3 regions of the Sphingosinicella wutangchuni genome follow, and region 1 is predicted to be linked to each of the others. Evidence: predicted binding sites of a transcription regulator. Region 1 holds the regulator's gene; each other region holds the start of a gene.
The links. Region 1 encodes LexA, which represses DNA repair genes until DNA is damaged. Its sites were predicted from a motif close to GTTCCNCNCTTGTTCT; they were not measured.
Positions count from the first base shown of each region.

Region 2: a site for LexA is predicted at 1,654-1,669, ahead of recA (recombinase RecA). Genes of this name have one in related genera too.
Region 3: a site for LexA is predicted at 1,535-1,550, ahead of SH591_RS09600 (MmcB family DNA repair protein). Genes of this name have one in related genera too.

Region 1 covers NZ_CP141588.1:65,165-68,433, forward strand. The annotation lists gene SH591_RS00350 (ComEC/Rec2 family competence protein) at 1-487, shown strand, start outside; gene SH591_RS00355 (hypothetical protein) at 631-828, shown strand; gene SH591_RS00360 (hypothetical protein) at 890-1,141, opposite strand; gene SH591_RS00365 (VOC family protein) at 1,355-1,690, opposite strand; gene lexA (transcriptional repressor LexA) at 1,733-2,386, opposite strand; gene SH591_RS00375 (hypothetical protein) at 2,579-2,827, shown strand; gene SH591_RS00380 (anthranilate synthase component II) at 2,824-3,269, opposite strand, start outside.
Region 2 covers NZ_CP141588.1:300,497-303,765, forward strand. The annotation lists gene SH591_RS01550 (multidrug effflux MFS transporter) at 1-451, shown strand, start outside; gene recA (recombinase RecA) at 507-1,580, opposite strand; gene SH591_RS01560 (response regulator) at 1,704-2,069, opposite strand; gene SH591_RS01565 (hybrid sensor histidine kinase/response regulator) at 2,110-3,269, opposite strand, start outside.
Region 3 covers NZ_CP141588.1:1,880,214-1,883,482, forward strand. The annotation lists gene SH591_RS09585 (PaaI family thioesterase) at 1-265, shown strand, start outside; gene SH591_RS09590 (DUF1491 family protein) at 262-597, shown strand; gene SH591_RS09595 (cell wall hydrolase) at 805-1,461, shown strand; gene SH591_RS09600 (MmcB family DNA repair protein) at 1,562-2,053, shown strand; gene SH591_RS09605 (ankyrin repeat domain-containing protein) at 2,050-2,652, opposite strand; gene SH591_RS09610 (SCO family protein) at 2,718-3,269, shown strand, end outside.

The sequences.
Region 1 (3,269 bases):
GGCGTGGGCAATGGCCACACCGCCGGCCGACCTGCTCGTCACCGGCGACGGCCGCCACGTCGCGGTGCGCGCGAGCGAGGGCACGCTCGCCATCCTGCGGCCGCGCGCCGGCGATTATGTCCGCGATCTGCTCGCCGAAACCTCGGCCTCGCAAGCCGAGCCGCTGGAGCTCGATCGCCTTCCGGTCGCCGCCTGCAGCCGGGATCTGTGCATTGCCGACCTCGGCCGGGAAGGGCGCCGCTGGCGCCTGCTCGCAACACGCAGCCGGGACATGGTGCCGATCGAGGCGCTGGTCCACGCCTGCGCCGAGGCCGATATCGTCGTGAGCGACCGGCGCCTGCCGCGCACCTGCCGCCCGCGCTGGCTCAAGGCGGATCGCACTTTGCTGCGGCGCACCGGCGGCCTGGCCTTCACGCTCGGCGAGGTCGGCCGCGTGGCGACGGTGGCCGATCGGGTCGGCCGTCACCCCTGGGCCGCGGCGCCCTGAACGCCTTCGTCGCCGGTCCCGCGTCGTTCGTCGCGGGCTTTCCCAGCCGGTCGAGCCATGGGCCGCCGTCGTCGAACAGATGGCTTGAGCTACTTTCTGCCGATTAGGAGGGGCGGACACAGATTCACGTGGGGAGAATCGCCATGGAAACCGACCTGCAATATTATACCCGGCTCGTGATCGAAGAGCTGCGCGCCGCCCGCCGCGCCGATGCGCCCGATAAGCGCCGTGCGCACGAGCTGCGGGCCAACGCCTTCACGCTGCAGATGCACCGGCTCGAGAATATGCCGGTCGCCAGCAACCCGCAGATCCGCCTGCGCCCGCTCCCGCTGGCCGCCTGAACGCAGAACGCCCCGGCACCATGAGATGCCGGGGCGTCACTGTCGCTTCAGGGAAGAAGGATCAGGGGCTGACCGGGAAGTCCTCGTCGTCGTCGTCATGCTCAAGCGCGGCCAGGATGAAACCGGCGAGAATGACCCCGCCCAGCAGGAATGCCATGATGTGGCCGCTGCCCCCATTGAGGCTGCTTTCGCCCGCGGCGCCGAGCGATTCAGACTGCGGCTGAATGGAAGCTGCGGGGGCGGCGTTGCTCGCCACCGCCGGTGAGACCATCAGGCCCATTGCGGCGACCGCCGCCAAAGTCCGTTTCAACATTTGTGATTCCCTCCGTACGAACACGTACTGCTCGGCATGTCCTGCACATGCCTCGCGATAACGAGGTCGCTATCGAGGGGTTCCGGTCGCAGTCGCCCGATCCGGGCCGAAAAGGTGTGTTTTGTCGCGCATTTGCGGCGCTTGGCCGAACCGGCGGGTCATGCCGCGGTGCACGACCCCAGCGGATGGCAAAAGCGTCTCGGCGGGGGAGTGCTAGTCGCCTTTGACGGCCGCCAGTTCGTTGCCGGACGGGTCGAGGAAATGGAAGCGCCGGCCGCCAGGAAAGGCGAAGATCGGCTGCACGATCCGGCCGCCGGCCTGCTCGACCGCGGCGAGGGTGGCTTCGAGGTCGTCGACGTCGATCACCGGCAGCGGCGCCTTGGTCGCCTCGGCCGCGTCCGCCTGCAGGCCGATATCGGTGTCGCCGGTCATCGTCGCGGCATAGGTCGGCCCGAACTCGGTCAGCCCCCAGCCGAACGCGCGCTCGTAAAAATCCTTGGCCGGGCCGATCGCGGCGACGGGAAGTTCGACATAATTCAGGCGTGCCATCGCAGCCTCCATGGATAGGGTTGGAAAACCGCAATCGGCCGATCAATAGCGGCGCAGCAGTCCGGACAATTTGCCCTGAACCACGACCTGTTCGGGGCGATAGCGCTGCGGGTCGTAATTGCGGTTGGCGGGATCGAGGCGGACCATCGAGCCTTCGCGGCGGAAGGTCTTGAGCGTCGCTTCCTCATTGTTGATCAGCGCCACCACGATCTCGCCGTCGCGGGCGACGTCGGTCTTGCGGATAAGGGCGTAATCGCCGTCGAGAATGCCCTCGTCGACCATCGAATCGCCAGCCACTTCGAGCGCATAATGCTCGCCCGGGCCGAGCAGGGCGGCGGGAACGGCGAGGCTCTCGGTGCCCTGCAGAGCCTCAATGGGCGTGCCGGCGGCGATCCGCCCGTGCAGGGGCAGCTCGATGATGTCGTTGCTGTTGGCCGGCTGCGGGAGCTGGACGGACGGCTTGGCCGCGGCCTTGCCGGCGCCCTCGGGCATCTTGACCACCTCCAGGGCGCGCGCCCGGTTGGGCAGGCGGCGGATGAAGCCGCGCTCCTCGAGCGCCGAGATAAGGCGGTGAACGCCGGACTTGGATTTGAGCTCCAGCGCCTCCTTCATCTCCTCGAACGAGGGCGAGACCCCCGTATCGGCGAGATGATCGTGGATGTAGCAAAGCAGCTCATGTTGCTTCTTCGTCAGCATGGTCCGGCTCCCTGGAACGTATAGAGAACGTGTAGGCAACGTTCCGAAATCTGTCAAGCGAGGTGAGGAACGCGTCCCGTGCCGCTTTGCAACCCCTTGATATGACTGGACGGGCGGCGCTTTCTAACGGGCGCGGTTTCCGGTAGATTGGCGACAGTCACGGTTCAGCCACCCGCGGGGGAGAGACAGGCGATGGACGACGAGGACGAAAATATCCGCCCGGCGGGCACCGGATCCTTCTTCGAAATGAAGCGCACGTGGCTGATCATGATCGTGATCGCGATCATCGCCGTCTTCTGGGGTATGGGCGGCCAGCGCACGGCGCGGGACAAGGCTCCCGAAGTCTATTCGGCGCAGGAACGGCACGCCAAGGAAGCGGACGAAATAGCCGGCTTTGGCCGGCGCGAGGCGCAGAACGAGGCCGCCGCGAACGGCTTTTAGGAGCCGGCCGCCACGGGGATTCCCGCCACTCGCAGGAAATTGGCCAGCAGACGGTGGCCATACTCGCTCGCGATGCTTTCCGGGTGGAATTGCACGCCGTGGATGGGAAGGTCGCGGTGGCGCAGGCCCTGCACGGTCGCGTCGTCGGCGGTTGCGTTGACCGCCAGCATATCGGACAGGCCGTCCGCCGCGACGACGAGCGAATGGTAGCGCGTGGCGGTGAAGGGCGAGGGCAGGCCGGCGAAGACCCCGCTGCCGTCATGGGTCACCGGGCAGGTCTTGCCGTGCATCACCCGGCCCGCGCGCACGACGCGGGCGCCGAAATGCTGGCCGATCGCCTGGTGGCCAAGGCAGACGCCGAGCAAAGGCCGCCGCGCCTCGGCGCAAAGCGCGACCAGGTCCAGCGACAGGCCGGCTTCGTCGGGCGTTCCGGGGCCAGGCG
Region 2 (3,269 bases), 240 kb from region 1:
GATCTCCCTGGTGTTCGCCTGCATCGCCGGGCCGATGGCCTTCGCGTCCTACGCCAATTCGAGGCTCGTGATGCGGCTCGGCTCGCGGCGGATCCTGCTAGCGGCGCTGGCGGCGTTCAGCGTCACGGCGCTGTTCCACTTCGCCGCAGGCGCGTTCTTCGGCGAGACGATCTGGAGCTTCGTCGTGCTGCAGGCGCTGACCATGGCCTGTTTCGGGCTGGTCGGCGCCAACGCCAGCGCGCTGGCGATGGAGCCGCTTGGCCATGTCGCAGGCACCGCCTCCGCCGTCCAGGGCCTGATCAGCACGATCGGCGGGGCGTTGATCGGGCTCGCGATCGGCCAGGCGTTTGACGGCACGACGGCCCCGCTCCTCGCCGGCTTCGCCCTGTGCGGCGCGCTGGCGCTGGCGACAGCCTATTGGGCCAACCGGCCGCCCGCGGTCACGACATAAAAAAGGGGCCAGGCACCGCCCGACCCCTTTTGGAAAGCTGAGAAGCCGAAATGGCTCAGACGTCGTCGTCGGCGTCCGGGCCGGTCATCAGCGCCTCGGCGACTTCATCGGTCTTGCCGCGGATCGCCGCCTCGAGCTTGGCACACAGCTCGGTATTCTCCTTGAGGAACGTCTTGGCGTTCTCGCGGCCCTGGCCGATGCGGACGCTGTCATAGCTGAACCAGGCGCCGGATTTCTCGACGATGCCGGCCTTGACGCCGAGATCCAGGATCTCGCCGATCTTGGAGATGCCCTCGCCATACATGATGTCGAACTCGACCTGCTTGAACGGCGGCGCGACCTTGTTCTTCACCACCTTCACGCGGGTCGTGTTGCCGACGATATCGTCGCGATCCTTGATCTGGCCGGTGCGGCGGATGTCGAGGCGGACCGAGGCGTAGAATTTGAGCGCGTTGCCGCCCGTCGTCGTCTCGGGATTGCCGTACATCACGCCGATCTTCATGCGCAGCTGGTTGATGAAGATGACGATGCATTTGGACTTGGAGATCGAGCCGGTGAGCTTGCGCAGCGACTGGCTCATCAGGCGCGCCTGCAGGCCGACATGGCTGTCGCCCATCTCGCCCTCGATCTCGGCGCGCGGCACCAAAGCTGCGACCGAATCGACGACGAGAACGTCGATCGCGTTCGAACGGACCAGGGTGTCGGTGATCTCGAGTGCCTGCTCGCCGGTGTCGGGCTGCGACACGATCAGTTCGTCGATGTCGACGCCCAGTTTCCGGGCATAGACCGGGTCGAGCGCATGCTCGGCGTCGACGAACGCGGCGGTGCCGCCATTGCGCTGCGCCTCGGCGATGACGTGGAGCGCGAGCGTGGTCTTGCCCGAGCTTTCCGGCCCGTAGACCTCGACCACGCGGCCGCGCGGCAGGCCGCCGATGCCGAGCGCGATGTCGAGGCCCAGCGAGCCCGTGGAAATGGCTTCGATCTGGATCGCTTCGCGCGACCCCAATTTCATTGCGGACCCCTTGCCGAAGGCGCGGTCGATCTGCGCCAGCGCGGCGTCGAGGGCTTTTTGCTTGTCCATATTCTCAGAATTCCTGTCGGATCCAACGACTTTCAGCGATGCTGCCATGGTCAAGCCCTTCCCTATGGTGTCCGCGTCGGCCATTCAACGCATGACTGCGCCGTACACGCTTTGTTCCGCAGGAACAAGAGGGAAACAGAACGGCCGATTACATCCGATGCGGATGCGGCCTCAGGCCTTTTGCTTGGTGGCAGCCAGCAGGGCCGGTTCGATCGCGTCGATCGTGTAGGGCTTGGCGAGGACCGGGGTGTCGGCGTGCCGCGCGGGCGGCGGCTCGATATGGCCACCGGTGGCGAGGATGAACGGGATGTTCCGCTCCTCGAGCCGGTCCGCGACCGGCCAGACATGCTCGCCATTCTTCAAATGGACGTCGATGATCGCGACATCGAAGCCGCCCTCGTCGACCGCGGCGAGCGCGTCCGCGACCGTCTCGCAGATGCCGGCCACCTTGTGCCCGAGAGAATCGAGGAAGTCCTCCAGCATCATTGCGATCAGGGGTTCGTCTTCGACGATGAGAATAACGCGACTATCAGGCATGACCCGAGAACTAAGGCCATCCCCGCGAAAATCAAAAGAATTATTTCGCCGCCAGTGCGTCGCGCGCGGCTTCGGCGAGTTTCTGGACCGAAAAGGGCTTGGCCAGGAAGGCCACGCGCTCGAGGTCGATCGACTTGCGCAGCTGTTCCTCGGCATAGCCGGAGATGAACAGAATCGGCAGGTCGGGATGGCTTTTGCGCGCCTCGCGCACGGTCGTCGGCCCATCCATCGTCGGCATGACGACGTCGGAGATCATCAGGTCGACCCCGCCTTCGCGGGCAAGGATCTCGAGCGCAGCCTCACCATTCTCGGCGGTCAGCACGGTATAGCCGTGGCGGGTGAGCGCGCGTTCGGCGACGGCGCGGACCATCGCCTCGTCCTCGACCAGGAGGATCGTGCCCGTGCCCCAAAGCTCGCCGGCGGTCTCCTTCCTGAGCGAGCGCGCCGGCGCCGCCTCGGCATGGTGGACCGGCAGGTAGATGGTGAAGGCCGTCCCCTGCCCTTCCTCGGATTCGGCGAAGATGAAGCCGCCCGATTGCTTGACGATGCCGTAGACCGTGGAAAGGCCGAGGCCGGTGCCCTTGCCGATCTCCTTGGTGGTGAAGAAGGGCTCGAAGATCTTGCCGAGCAGGCCGGAAGGAATGCCCGTGCCGGTGTCGCCGACGCGCAGCGCGGTATATTCGGCGACGGGCAGGATATCGCTGCCGATCTTGCGCGCCTCGTCGGCGGATACGGCAAAGGTCTGCAGCGTCAGCGTGCCGCCGCCGGGCATGGCGTCGCGCGCATTCACCGCGAGGTTGACGATCACCTGCTCGAGCTGGCCCGGGTCGGCGCGGACGGCGCCGAGGTTGCGGCCGTGCTTCACCTGAAGGGTCACGGTTTCCCCGAGCAGGCGCTTCAGAAGGTTGGACACTTCGGCGATGACGTCGGGCAGCTGCAGCACCTGCGGCCGCAAGGTCTGCTGGCGCGAGAAAGCGAGCAATTGCCGCGTCAGGCCGGCCGCGCGGTTCGAGTTGGAGCGGATCTGCTGGATGTCGTCATAGTCGCTGTCGCCGGGCGTGTGGCGCATCAGCATGAGGTCGCAATAGCCCAGGATCGCGGTCAGGATGTTGTTGAAGTCGTGGGCGACGCCGCCGGCGAGCTGGCCGACCGCCTGCATCTTGGTCGCCTGGGCGACCTGGCGCTTCAATCGGTCGGCCT
Region 3 (3,269 bases), 1.5 Mb from region 1:
GCTCGACGACGCCGCTTTCTATGCCTGCAACAGCCTCGTCACCGACCGCTTCCTGCTGACCACGGCTTTCAACCTGCTGTTCACGCGCCCGCTGAAGGCCGGACCGGTCGTGGCAGAGGGGCGCTGGGCCAGTGGCAAGCGCCGGGTCTATGTCGCCGACGCGCGCCTGATCGATTCCAGCGGGGAAGAGGCGGCGCGCGGAACCGGCACGTTCATGCGCTCGCACATCCCTCTGTCCGGCCTCGACGGCTACCGCGCCGAATGACGCAGGCCCGTCTCGCGGCGTCGGTGCTGATCACCGGCCTGGCGCGCAAGGCGGAGGCCGAAGGCGGATTTGCCGCGGTCCTGTCGAAGGGCGATGCGACCGCCGGTTCGATCATCGTGGTCCTGGTCGAGCGCGGCGGCGATCCGCGCGTCCTCGAGAGGATTCTGCAAGGCGACGGCCGCTATGCCTGGCGCGAGGCGGTGGCGGGTAACCCCGCCGCCGTCCAGAAGTTCCTCGAAAAGCGGCGCGGATTCGATCCCGACGTCTGGATTTTGGAACTGGACGTCCCATCGTGGGAACGGTTCGCCGCTGAAATGATCGATTTTTGTTGACCCTCTGGCGGCGCGATATCATTACGCGCCCATCACTTTTCGAGCGGGGGGCCGCACAAGACGCCAGGGGTTCGGCGTCGTGGCCACAGCGAGACGGGGGGACGACCCAGGGCGGGTTTTTTCTGAGCGCCTGAAGGTCCGAGAACCGCACAGTCCAGAGACTTGATGCTTCGATACATTCGCGCCACCGGCATTGCCGGGGCAGCTATGACGTTGGCCGCGGGTGCGGCCTACGCCGACACCTCGATGGCTCCCGAAACCGATACGGCCAACGCCGTTCGCTACATTGACCATGCCGCCGCCGATCTGGACGGCGCCACCCTCGCTTCGGCGAGAATGGAGACGCCGGCAATCCGGGCGCAGCAGGTCGACTTTTCCACTTCCGTTCCCGATCACGCCGTCGCCACCGTCGACGAGCCCGTCATCGCCCCCGAGCCCGCGCCAAAGTCGCGCTCGCTGCGCGAACTGGTCGGGGAACATGCGCGTTCTAAGGTCGCCGACGCCGAGCATGAGTGCCTCGCCGAGGCCGTCTATTTCGAATCGAAGGGCGAGCCGCTCGAGGGCCAGCTCGCCGTCGCCGAGGTCGTGATCAACCGCGCCGAATCCGGCCGCTATCCCTCCACCCTCTGCGGCGTCGTCCGCCAGCGCGGCCAGTTCTCGTTCGTGCGCGGCGGCCGCATCCCCGACGCGCCGAGCGGCACCGAGGCGTGGCGCAAGGCCGTGGCGATCGCCCATATCGCCCGCGAGGAACTCGCCGAGAGCAAGGCCGAGAATGCGATGTTCTTCCATGCGACCCGCGTCCGTCCGTCGTGGCGCGGCCTGAAGCGCGTCGCCGCGGTGGGCAACCACATCTTCTACCGCTGATCGCTTAAAGCGCCGGGAAATGGCCCGCTCTCCGGTTGGAGGGCGGGCTTTTTCGTGCCCGTCCCTTTATCCTGTTCCCTTTTCATTCTAGCGTCAGGCGATGGCTTCCCTCCCGAGTCTCGACGGCTGCTTCGCCGATTCGCCGCTCATTGCGCAGGATGTCGCGCGCGGGGTGACGCGGCTGTTCTTCCGCCAAGACCTGTTCGGACTCTGCGAAGTGCCGCTGCCCAACGGCCGGCGTGCGGACTTGATGGCCGTGTGCGGCAAGGGGCTTCTGACGATCGTCGAGATCAAGGTGTCCAAGGCGGACCTGCTCGGCGACCAGAAGTGGCGCGACTATCTCGATTATTGCGACCGATTCTTCTGGGCCGTGCCGGCCGGCTTCGATCTCGCCTTGCTCGAAGGCGAAGCGCAGGGCCCCGACGTGTCGGGGCTGATCGTCGCCGATCGCTACGATGCGGCGGTGGTCCGCGATGCGCCGATGCGCCAGCTCGCCGCGGCCCGGCGCAAGGCGGAGACGTTGCGTTTCGCCCGCCGGGCGGCGCGCCGACTGGTAGGCGGAATCGATCCCGGGCTGGCCGGCCTCGACTAGAGGACGGGGCCGGAGACTGCCTTGGCGGGCTTGGCCGGGGTCTCGAGCAGCTTCACGATGCTGGCCGCGCGCGGATCGCGCTTGGCATAATCGATCGCGGAATAGCCGGTGCTGCTGTCGGCCTTGCGCGGATCGGCGCCGCGCGCCAGAAGCAGCCGCACCATCGGCACGTCGCGATTCAGCACCGCGAGGATCAGCGGCGTCTCGCCGCGCTTGTTGGCAGCGTTGGGCGATGCCTTGCGGGCGAGCAGGAATTCGGCGCCTTCGGCCCAGCCGATCTGCGCCGCCAGCGAAAGCGCGGTGTTGCCCTCGCGATTCTCGCTGTCGACGCGTGCACCCTTGCCGACGAGGAAGCGGAGCCAGGTGAGGTCGCGCTCGCGGGTGACGACGTGGAGGACGGAGTCGCCGCTGGCATGGTCGCGGGTGTTGATGATCGTGGTCGAGGGCTTCGACAGCAGATTGGTGACCTTGTCGCCGTCCCGCTTCTTGACCGCCTCCATCAGGGCGAAACCGTCCGACGTGAGCTGCTGCGCCGCCGCCGGTGCGGCAACCAGGGCCAGCGCGGCGGCCGCGAACAACGCTTTGGATATCCGGATCACGATTTCTACCCCGCCTCAGTACCAGCTTGATTGTCGGCCTGTAGCAAAGCAAGGCTGGCCGCGCCATGAATGAACGCCGCTTTCTCGCTTCGCTCGCCCTCCTCCTGACACTGCTGCTCGGCGCCTGCGGTCCCAAGGCGGAAGAGACGCCGCCGCTGGCCGGAGCGTCGCTCGGGGGGCCGTTCACGCTGACCGACCAGGACGGCAAGCAGGTCTCCGACACGGATTTCGACGGCCGCTACCGACTCGTCTATTTCGGCTTCACTTACTGCCCGGACGTGTGCCCGGTCGATCTCCAGGTGATCGGACAGGGCTTCCGCCAGCTCGAAAAGAGCGACCCGGCGATCGCGGCCAAGGTCCAGCCGATCTTCATCAGCGTCGACCCCGAGCGCGACACGCCGCCGGTGGTGAAGGAGTTCGTGTCGGCCTTCCATCCCCGGCTGGTCGGCCTCACCGGCACGCCCGAGCAGATTGCCGAGGTGGCGAAGCGCTACGGCATTTATTATATCAAGGAGCAGTCGGAAGGCGCGAGCGGCTATCTGGTGAACCATTCGCGTAACACCGTCCTGTTCGGCCCGAAGGGCGAGCCGATCGCGATCGTCCCGCACGACCAGGGG